Regions from separate parts of the Micromonospora sp. NPDC047644 genome, predicted to be linked through region 2. Evidence: riboswitches for the same ligand, from Rfam matches in the RefSeq annotation. Region 2 holds a riboswitch; the other holds the start of a gene.
What was found. Region 2 has a riboswitch for cyclic di-AMP ahead of AB0877_RS01390 (hypothetical protein). Riboswitches for the same ligand answer to the same signal wherever they lie in the genome.
Positions count from the first base shown of each region.

Region 1: linked by a shared signal. The riboswitch ahead of AB0877_RS14260 (hypothetical protein) and the one ahead of AB0877_RS01390 (hypothetical protein) in region 2 are both predicted to bind cyclic di-AMP.

Region 1 covers NZ_JBEYSY010000007.1:306,665-312,191, reverse strand. Annotated here, with positions in the region: gene AB0877_RS14265 (hypothetical protein) at 557-1,057, opposite strand; gene AB0877_RS14260 (hypothetical protein) at 1,199-2,212, opposite strand; cyclic di-AMP (ydaO/yuaA leader) riboswitch at 2,269-2,400, opposite strand; gene AB0877_RS14255 (cation diffusion facilitator family transporter) at 2,518-3,435, opposite strand; gene AB0877_RS14250 (AAA family ATPase) at 3,542-5,527, opposite strand, start outside.
Region 2 covers NZ_JBEYSY010000001.1:295,867-301,393, reverse strand. Annotated here, with positions in the region: gene AB0877_RS01395 (carbonic anhydrase) at 85-810, shown strand; gene AB0877_RS01390 (hypothetical protein) at 866-1,885, opposite strand; cyclic di-AMP (ydaO/yuaA leader) riboswitch at 1,890-2,020, opposite strand; gene AB0877_RS01385 (YibE/F family protein) at 2,187-3,557, opposite strand; gene AB0877_RS01380 (copper-translocating P-type ATPase) at 3,978-5,527, shown strand, end outside.

The sequences.
Region 1 (5,527 bases), on a different contig from region 2:
CTACCGCCCCCGACGCGCCCCTGGCACCCCCCGGCGCGCCGGCGACGCCCCCCGGTGCCCGGCGCCCCCGCTGCCCGGCGTGCCCGTCGACGCCCCTGCCGCGCCGATCAGCGCCCCGGCACGCAGGCGGCGCCCCCGCTGCCGCCCCCGGTGCCCGGCGCGCCCGGGTGCGCGGCGCCCCCGGTGCCCGGCGGCCCGGGTGCGCGGCGCCCCCGGTGCCCGGCGCGCCCGTCGACGCCCCTGCCGCGTCGATCTTGCAGTTTCGGCTGTCGATATCAGTGGGGATGGGCCCTTATGTCGGTGCAGGAAGTGCAAGATCGCGAGGGCGCTGAGCGCTGGGCGCGGGACGTGCGGGCGCGCGGGCGCGCGGGGGCGCGGGGGCGCGGGGCGCTGCGTGCGGGACGGGCGGGCGCGCGGAGGTGCGGAGGTGCGGAGGTGCGGTGGTGCGGGGCGCGCGGTGGTGCGGTGGTGCGGGGCGCGCGGTGGTGCGGGGCGCGCGGTGGTGCGGGGCGTGCGGGTGTGCGGGACGCTCGGGGCGTGCGGGGCCTTGGGTGTCTCAGATCTTGGTTGGGGCGCTGGTGCGGGTCGGGCGGGTGGTGGAGCGTCGGCCCCACGGCTTGTAGGTGGACAGCACTGTCGCAATGATCATCAGGCTGGTCGACACCGCCGGCGCGATGACCAGGTCGGCGCGATCGCGGGCGGGCAGGGCGGCGCCGACCGCCCCGGCGTGACGCAGGTTCGGGGTGAGCAGGAACAGCACCAGCCCGACCATCACCGTGGTGAGCACGAGCTTGACCAGCACCCAGCGGTGGCGCAGCAGACCCCATGGGGTGAGCAGCGAACTGGCGACTCCGATCAGCCAGACCAGGACGCTCAGCGGCGCGAACAGCACCGTGCCGACGAGGGCAGTGACCGGGTAGACCACCGCCGGGTCGGCGCCCCGCTGTACGGCGATGCCGAGGGTGAGCAGCACCAGGTCGGCGCCGAGCCAGCCGAGCGACGTGACGAGGTGCAGGGTGAGCAGCGCCTTGCGGGTGGTGGGTCGGATCCGAGGCATACCGCGATGCTGCCCGCCGGCCACCGCCGGGTCGTCCGACGAGCGACGACATCAGGGGTACGCCCGCTGACGTAGCCCGGCCCCGGAGATACGCGATGCCTGTGAGCCAGCCGGCGGCTCACAGGCATCACGACGCGCGGGTCAGTAGACCGACAGGTGTACGTGGTTGGTGTGGTCGGTCGACGGGGTGCCGTGCGCCCCGCTGTACGACTTCCACCCGCTGCTGGGCAGCCAGATCTGCCTGTACCAGATCACGTAGAGCACGGCGAGCCGGTCCGCGTTGCGGATGAAGTACGCGGCCAGGTTGTTGCCGTACGTCTTGTCGCCGCCGGTGGCGTTGCCGCCGAACCCGTTCTTCTGCGCCGCGAAGTCGCAGGCCCGGCCCTTCGGGTGTTCACCCGAGCCGCTGGGGCGGTGGCACGAGACGTACCGGGTGAATCCCGCGGCCTTGGCCTGGTTGAGCGCGTGCAGGGTGCGCGGGGTGATGCAGCCGTTGGCGGGCGTGGGGTCGTTGACGCTGCACGACTCGGAGGGCCAGGAGCCGTCGGAGTTGCGCGGTGCGGCCTTCGCGTTGGCGTTGGAGGTGCCCCGGTTGGAGCCGCCGTCCGCGGTGGTCTGCGGCTTGGGGGTGGTGGCCACGGTCAGGGCCCGTTCGGCCTGATCCTTGCGCTTGGCCATCACCGCGACCTGCTTGCGTTGTTCGTTGATCTCGCCGTCCAGGGCGATCCGGGTGCGGTTGGCCTTGTCCTTGCTGTCGAGCAGGTCGCGTAGCACCCGGTCCTCGTTGGCCGCCACCGCGTCCAGCGCGGCTGCCCGGTCCATGAAGCCTTCGGGGGTGCTGCTGTTGAGCAGCGCCGACATCGCACCGAGCCGGCCGGTGCGATAGGCGACCTCGGCGATCTCGCCGACCTTGCCGTTGCGCTGGTCGATCTCGACCTCGATGGTCTTCAACTGGGTGCCGAGCTGCTTCTGCCGCTGCACCGAGGTGTCCAGGGCGCGCTTCGCGTCCAGGTAGCCCTTGCTGGCAGCTTCAAGCTGGGCCCGCAACGCCGGGGTGCCGCCCTCCTCGTCGGAGTCGGGTGCGGCGGCCCGCAGGCCGGTCGGGGGAGCGGCCGAGGCGGTGCCGGCCGGGAGCGCGACGCCGAGGGCGAACATCGCGACGATCAGGGCCGCCAGTCGGGCGGCGGGTGGTCGTGCTGGTGCCACTGCGCATGTCCTTCCGTCAGCCGCCGACCGGGTTAGCTGACGGGTTCGGGACGGAAGATCCCTACCGCTGACGCGGATGCACCCCAGGAACGTGGTTCCCCGGTTCGCCCGGTTGGGCGATTAGGCGGCGACCGCCACCGGCGCCGGGAGGCGCCTTCTGGTGGAGGCCGGGACCGAGCCTACCGGTGCGGGTGGGACCGCTGCAGCCAATGTGACGGACGGTGCGTGCGTCACCACGGAAAACTGCGAACCGGTCACCATTCGATGGAGCCGCAGGCCCCGGAGGCGGCGCCGGGCTCGATCTGCAACGTCGCGTGCTCGATGCGGAAGTCGTCGTGCAGGGCCGTGCGTGCCGCGGTGAGCACCGCGCCGACCTCCGCGCCCGGTGCCATGGTCAGGTGGGCGGAGGCCACCTCCATGCCCGAGGTGAGCGTCCAGACGTGCAGGTCGTGCACCTCGACGACCCCGGGGACGGCGGCGAGCCGGTCGTGCACGGCGGTCACCTGGAGGTGCTCCGGGGCGGCCTGCACCAGGATGCGGATGGCGGCGCGGGCCAGCCGCCAGGTGCGCGGCAGGATGAACACGCCGATGGCGACCGCGACCAGGGGGTCGGCCCACCACCAGTCGGTGACGGTGATCAGCAGCGCCGCGCCGATGACGCCGACCGAGCCGAGCAGGTCACCGAGCACTTCCAGGTAGGCGCCCTGGAGGTTGATGCTCTCCCGGGCCCCGGCTCGCAGCAGCGCGAAGGCGGCGATGTTCGCCAGCAGGCCGAGTACGGCAACCGCGAGCATCGGGCCGGCGATGACCTGGTGCGGGTCACCGAAGCGGCGGATCGCCTCGATCACCACGTAGATCGCGACGCCGGAGAGCAGGACGGCGTTGGCCAGCGCGGCGAGCACCTCGAGCCGGTAGAGCCCGAAGGTGCGCTGCGGGTCACCGGTGGCCCGTCGGGTCGCCGTGATGGCGGCGAGCGCCATCCCGATGCCGAGCACGTCGGTGAACATGTGCCCGGCGTCGGAGAGCAGGGCGAGCGAGCCGGTGTGCAGTGCGACCACCGCTTCGACCACCATCAGGGTGGCCAGCAACCCGAACGCCGCCCAGAGGCGACCCCGGTGCTGGTGTGCGGCATTGGCGACGGACCCATGGTGGTGGTCATGCCCTGCGCCCACGAGAACCACCTTCCGCCGCTGGTCGGGACCCGGTCAAATGTATGCTCACATCGCTATGTGTGCAAGTGTACGGGTGGAGCGTTCCGCCGGTGGCAGTCCGCACACGTCAGCCGTTCGGGTCGATGGTGGTGAGCCGCTGGGTGGCCCGGGAGAGCGCCACGTACAGGGTGCGTACCCCGGCGCCCGGATCGGCCCGGATCTCGCTCGGGGCGACCAGCACGACCCCGTCGTACTCCATGCCCTTGGCTTCCAGGCTGGTGACCACCTGCAACCTGGGCGCGCCGAGAGCGCCCAGCCAACCGGCCACCTCGTCGCGGCGGGGGACCGGCGTGATCACACCGACCGTGCCCTCCACCTCGGCCAGCAGGCCGGCGGCGGCCTCCACTGTCGCGGTCTCCAACCCCGTCGCGGGCACCACCAGCTCCACCGGCTCGACCCCGGTGGAGCGGACGGCGGTCGGCAGCGGCAGGTCCGGGTAGAGCCGCCGGATCTCTGCCGCCGCCACCGCGAAGATCTCCGCCGAGTTGCGGTAGTTGGTGGTGAGCGTGAAGTCGTGTCGCTTGCGCCGGCCCAGCGCCTGGTCGCGGGCCCGGGTCAGCTCCTCCGGATCGCCGGTCCACGCGGTCTGCGCGGGGTCGCCCACCACGGTCCAGGAGGCCAGCCGGCCCCGCCGACCGATCATCCGCCACTGCATCGGCGAGACGTCCTGCGCCTCGTCCACCACCACGTGCGCGTAGTCCCGGTAGTCCGCCGGGCGTTCCCGGGCCGCCGCGCGGGCGGCCCGTTGCCGTTCACCGAGGGTGCTCAGCTCACGGACGCCGCCGGCGAGCTGGAACGGGTCGCGTCGCGCGCGGGCCGGCTGCGCGGGCTTGCCGAGCAGCGCGTCCAACTCGTCCAGCAGCGCCACGTCGGCGATGGTCAGCCCGGCCGAGTCCAGGTCCCGGTACGCGGCGTTGAGCAGCCGGATCTCCGCCGAGGAGAGAATCCCCCCGGCGTAGCGGCGCAGCCGGTCCGGCTGCGCCAGCCAGCCGAGCACGTGCCGGGGGTGCAGTCGAGGCCACCACGCCTTGAGGAACTCCCGGAACTCCGACCGCTCGGCGATCTCCGCCTCGAAGGCCGGTTGCTCCGGCAGCCGACCGCTGCTCAGCTCACGGGCCTGCGCCCAGAGCGCGGCGAACACCCCGTCGAAACCGGCCCGGCGCACCTCGTTGCGCCGTGCGCCGCGGTGCAGCGCGCGCTCCCGGATCCGGTCCAACGCGACCCGGTCCAACCGCAGCAGCGTGCCCCGGTAGAGCAGCCGCAGCTCACCCGGGCCGCCCGGCACCGCGTCGCGGGCCGCCCGCTCCAGCACCCGGCGCATCCGCAGCGAACCCTTCACCGCCGCCACCTCGGGCGGGTCGGGGCGGGTGGCTGTCATCCCCGGGAAGAGGGTGCCCAGCGAGTGCAGGGTCGCGGTGTCCTCACCGAGCGACGGCAGCACGGAGCCGATGTACTCGACGAAGACCGACGACGGCCCGACCACCAGGATGCCGCCGCCGGCATAGCGGCTGCGGTCGGAGTAGAGCAGGAACGCGGCCCGGTGCAGGGCCACAGCGGTCTTCCCGGTGCCGGGGCCGCCCGCGACGATCGTCACCCCGGAGCCGGGCGAGCGGATCGCCTCGTCCTGCTCCCGCTGGATGGTCGCCACGATGTCGCGCATACCCCGGCCGGTGGCCTTGGACAGGGTGGCCAGCAACGCGCCGTCACCGACGACGGTCATCCCCTCCGGGGCGGCCGTCGGGTCCAGCAGGTCGTCCTCGATCCGGGTGACCCGCTCGGCGCGGGACTGGATGGTGCGCCGCCGCACCACATCCAGCGGCTGCGCCGGGGTGGCCTGGTAGAAGGCGGCGGCGGCCGGCGCGCGCCAGTCGACGACGAGCGTGACGGCGTTCTCGTCGCGGATCCCCAGTCGCCCGACGTGCAGCACCTGACGGTCGCGCAGGTCCAGCCGGCCGAAGACCAGCCCCTCGTGCTCGGCGTCCAGGGTGTGCCGCCGCTGCGCGGCGTGGAAGACCATGGCGTCGCGCTCGACCAGGGCGCCGTGCGTGCCCAC
Region 2 (5,527 bases):
GACGGTGGAGCACGAGCCAGCGCCCGCCGCCCGGCCGGCGGATAGCCCTTTGACCAGGTCAGATGCGTCGAGACGAGGTGCGGGATGAGTCATACCGGAAGCTCCGGCGGTCAGCCGGGTCCGCAGCGGACCACCGACCGGGCCACCGCGCTGATCGAGCCGACCCGGGCGTACGCCGAACTGGTCGCCGGCAACCGGCGCTTCGTCGACGGCGCCCCACGCCACCCCAACCAGGATGCCGGGCGCCGGGCCGCGGTGGCCGACGGGCAACAGCCGTTCGCGGTGATCGTCGGCTGCTCCGACTCGCGGCTGGCTGCCGAGATCATCTTCGACCGGGGTCTGGGCGACCTGTTCGTGGTGCGCACCGCCGGGCACACCGCCGGCCCCGAGGTGCTCGGCAGCGTGGAGTACGCGGTGACGGTGCTCGGCACCCCGCTGGTGGTGGTGCTCGGTCACGACTCCTGCGGTGCGGTGCAGGCCGCCCGGGAGTCCGCCGCGACCGGTACCGCGCCGAGTGGCCATCTGCGGGCCGTGGTCGACGCCGTGCTGCCCAGCCTTGGCCGGGCCGAGGCCGAGGGCGTGGACGACATCGACGGCATCGTCGACATCCACATCGCACAGACCGTCGAGACGTTGCTCGCGCAGTCGCCCGTGCTGGCCGAGGAGGTGGCGCGGGGACGGTGCGCGGTGGTGGGCGTGTCCTACCGGCTGGCGGCCGGAGCGGTACGTCCGGTGGCCGCCGTGCCGGCCGGCTTCGCGACGTCGACGACACCGGCCTCGACCGACCCGGCCGCGCCCGCCATCGTCTGACGCGACGAGGGCCGCTCCGCGTCACGCGGAACGGCCCTCGACGAAATCGTGCGGGTCAGAGCAGCGACATGTGCACGTGGTCGGTGTGGTTCGACGGCCCGCTGTACGAACTCCAGCCGGTGGCCGGGAACCAGATCTGCCGGTTCCAGATCACGTAGTAGATGCCGAGCCGGTCGGCGTTACGGATGAGGAACGCGGCGACGTTGTTGCCATACATGCGGGTGTCGTTGTTGTGCCACGGGGAGAACCCGCTCTTCTGTAGCGACCAGTCGCAGGCGCGGCCCTTCGGGTGCTCCCACGGCCCGCCGGGGCGGTAACAGCCGACGAACCGGTTGAAGCCGGCCGCCTTGACCTCCTTGTACGCGTGCAGCGTGCGCGGCGTGACGCAGCCGGACGTGGTGGGGTCCTTCTCGCTGCACGACTGGGACTTCCAGTCACCGTCGGCGGTGCGACCCGGGCCGATCTTCGCGACCTTGGAGGTGGCATCCACCAGGCCGCCGGTGAATCCCTTGCCGCCGACGAGGGAGAGCGCCTTGTCGGCCTCGCTCTTGCGCTTCGCCATCAGAGCGGTCTGCTTCTGCTGCTCGCGGACCTCGGTGTCGAGCGCCAACTTGGCCTGCTCGGCGCGGGCCTTCACCTCGTTGACCTCGGAGAGCTTCTTCTCGTTGACCATGTTCATCTCGTCGAGCATCCCGGCGCGCTGGACGAACGAGTCGGGCGCTTCGCTCTCCAGCAGCATCGCGACCGCGCCGATCCGGCCGGTCCGGTACGCCTGGGCGGCGATCTGCCCGACCTGCGGGGCCAACGCGTCCAGGTCGGCCTTGGCCCGGTTGACCTCCGCCGCCAACTCGCTCTGCCGCTTCTTGGATTTGTCCAGCTTGGACTTCGCGGCGGAGTAGTCACGGTTGGCCTGCTCGATGACGTCGTTGAGCAGCTTGGGCTCGCCGTCCTCCTCGTGCCCGGACGGTGTGGGGTTCGTCGGGGCGGCATGCGCCGGGAACGGCCCGGCGAACACGGTCAGTGCGGCGATCACGGCCACCACGGGGGTCAACCAGCGGCGTAGGGGTGCCGTCACAATGTTCCCTTCCGTCGACCGCCGACCGGGTTAGCTGACGGGTTCGGGGCGGAAGCGGCCCCTACCGCTGATGCGGATTCACCCCAGGTACCTGGGTCCCCGGCTCGCCGGTTGGCGATTGGGCGGTGGCACCGCAGGCGCCGCTTCGCGCCTTCATCGGTAACCGGCAGCGAGGTTACCCGAGAGTCGACCGGCTGAGCTACGCCTGGATGCCGACCAAAAGCGTCATTTCGCCATAGCGTTGAGTGACCAATGACGGGGTTCTCAGGGTGGATGCCCGATCTGGTCACGCTGAGGAGTGTCACCATGCCGTATCCGTGCTCCTGTTCGACTTCGGCCACCGGTCGGTGGCCTCGGGTGGGGGTGCGGTCCGCGTCCGGTCCGGCTCGTCGGAGTCGGCCGTTCGCGGGGAGCTGAGTGCGGCCAGGGCCTCGCTGCGATCCGGTTGGGGTCGGGACGTGGGAGCGTCGGTGGACGCTGAGGTGTCGGTGCGCCCGGCGGCGGTGACCACCGCGGCCAGCCCGGTGGTCAGCGGCACGGCGGCGATCAGACCGAGGGTGGCGACCGCGCTGCGGACGATCTCCTGCGCCAGGAACTCACTGGTCAGGATCTGCCCGATCGGCCGCGCGTCGGCGGTGAGCAGGAGCAGCAGGGGCAGTGACGCGCCCGCGTACGCCAGCACGATGGTGTTGACAGTGGAGGCGATGTGCGCGCGGCCGACCCGGGTGGCGGCGCGGTAGAGCTGCAACCGGGTCAGCCCGGGGTTGGCGTTCGCCAGTTCGGTGACGGTGGCCGCCTGGGTGACCGTCACGTCGTCGAGCACCCCGAGGGACCCGATGATGATTCCGGCCAGCAGCAGACCGTGCAGGTCCACGTCGCCCTGGAACATCGACAGTGTGGTGGCGTCCTCGCTGCCGAAGCCGGTGAGATGGGTCGCGGCCGTGGCGATGGTGGCGAGCACGCCGGTCAGAACCAGGCTGCCCAGGGTGCCGAGCACCGCTACCGAGGTCTGTGCGGTGACCCCGTGGGTCAGGTAGAGCACCACGAACATGATCAGAGCCGCGCCGACCACCGCCACCAGCAGCGGCGACCTGCCGGCGCTGATGCCCGGCAGCACGAAGGTGAGCAGGATGGCGAAGCTGGCGGCCAGCCCGGCGAGCGCGGCCAGACCTCGCCACCGACCGAACGCGACGATCGCGGCCGCGAAGATCACCGCCAGCCACACCATCGGGGTGCCGCGTTGGTGCTCGGCGATGTTCCAGTTGCTGGTGGTGGGGTCGACCGGGTCGGCCAGCTCGACCAGGACGACCTCGTCGCCGACCTCGACCCGGGGCGCGCCCGGCCCGTCCGGCACCGGAGTCCGTACCTGCTGGCCGGCGGTCGGCCCGTCGTCCACCCGGACGTCGACAGTGCCGCACCGCCCGTCGCCGACCCTCGGGGTCCCCTCGGGGACCGACGGCACCGGCGGGCACGGCTCGCTCACCACCCGGGTGACGGTGCCGGGGTAGCGCGGCACGTCCGCGCCACCATCGGTCTGCGGCGATCCGCCGCGCGGCCAGAGCAGCGCCGCGGCCAGCACGGTGGCGACGAAGAGGGGCACCACAGTCACGACGAGGATCCGTCGCACCCTCGGTGGGGCGGACGGAGCGGAGTGTGTGTGGTTGGCGGCCAAGGTGGGACTCCCAACGATCCGGTGCGGGGTACGGGTCAGCGGGCCGGGCGGTTCACCGTTTCGGCGGAAACGCGGCGGACGGCGGGGCGGATCGCTGCCTGACGACCCCTTGATCACGGACGGTCAGTGCTGGGCCGGGGGCGACGCCACGTCGAAGCGGCGCTGGTACCCGACTGTGCAGCGGCATACGGAGGGCCATCGGGGAGATGCTAGCCAGCCCACCTGGGGGTCGCGGGTCGTGTCGGGTGTCGGGTGGCCGATCCGGCCGCGTGGCGCTCGCCGGGCCGGCATGTTGGAGCCATGCCCGCTGCACCACCGCCGGACCCCGGCCACCCGCAACCCACCAGATCCGTGCCGCACGACAAGCACGGGCACGACGAGCGCCCCGTGCACGACAAGCACGCCGGGCACGATCCGGCGATGTTCCGCCGTCGGTTCTGGGTGTGCCTGGTGTTGACCGTCCCGGTGGTGCTGACGAGTCATCTCGTGTCGGGTCGGCTGGGCCTGAGCGGGGACGTCGTCCCCGCTCGGGCCTGGGTGGGCCCGGTGCTCGGCTCGGTGGTGTTCTGGTGGGGCGGTTGGCCGTTCCTGGTCGGTGCGGTTCGGGAGGTCCGGGACCGGGCGCCCGGGATGATGCTGCTGGTCGCGATGGCGATCACCGTCGCGTACGCCGCGTCCCTGGCGACCAGCGTCGGCGTCTTCGACCTGGACTTCTGGTGGGAGTTGGCCGCGCTGGTCACCATCATGCTGCTCGGGCACTGGCAGGAGATGAAGGCCATCGGGCAGGCCCGGGGAGCGCTGGCGGCGCTGGCCGCGCTGTTGCCGGACGAGGCCGAACGGGTGACGGCGGAGGGCCGGGTCGAGGCCGTGCCGGTGACCGGACTGCGGATCGGCGACGTGGTGCTGGTCCGGCCGGGAGGTCGGGTGCCGGCGGACGGCCGGGTCGTCGAGGGCGACGCCGAGCTGGACGAGTCGATGATCACCGGGGAGTCGCGGCCGGTCGCCCGGTCGACCGGCGACCGGGTGGTGGCCGGCACCGTCGCCACCGACTCGGCTATCCGGGTGCGCGTCGAGGCGGTGGGTGAGCAGACCGCGCTCGCCGGCATCCAGCGGATGGTCGCCCAGGCCCAGGCCTCCGGTGGACGGGCCGAACTGTTGGCCGACCGGTTCGCCGCCGCGCTGTTCTACCTGGCCACCGGCACCGCCGTGCTGACCGTGCTGGTCTGGACCGCGCTCGGTCAGCCCGACGAGGCGGTGGTCCGCGCGGTCACCGTCCTGGTGATCGCCTGCCCGCACGCGCTGGGTCTCGCCATCCCGCTGGTCGTCGCGCTCTCCACCGCGCTCGCCGCGCGGTCCGGGATCCTGGTCAAGGACCGGCTGGCCCTGGAGCGGATGCGGACCGTCGGCGCGGTGCTCTTCGACAAGACCGGCACGCTGACCCGGGGCGAGCACGGGGTGACCGACCTGGCGACGGCGTCCGGCGTCGAGCGCGACGAGGTGCTGCGGATCGCGGCCGGTGTCGAGTCGGAGAGCGAACATCCGTTGGCCCGGGCGATAGTGGCGGCGGCCGGCCGCGCCGGCCCGGCCCGGGCAGCCGGGTTCCGGTCGCTGCCGGGCCGCGGTGTGAAGGCGACAATCGACGGTACGGAGTACGCGGTGGGCGGGCCGGCGTTGCTGCGTGAGCTGGGCCTTTCGCTCCCGGCGGAGCTGGAGGCCGCGACCGGGCGGTGGTCGGCGCGGGGTGCCGCGGTGTTGCACCTGGTGCGGCTGCCCGACGCCGTGCTCGGCGCGTTCGCGCTGACCGACGAGGTGCGTCCGGAGGCCCGGCGCGCTGTCGACGAGTTGCGTGCCGAGGGTGTCCGGACCATCGCCATGATCACCGGTGACGCCCGGCCGGTGGCCGAGGCGGTCGCCGCCGACCTCGGCTTCCGGCCCGGCGTCGACGAGGTCTTCGCCGAGGTGCTGCCGGC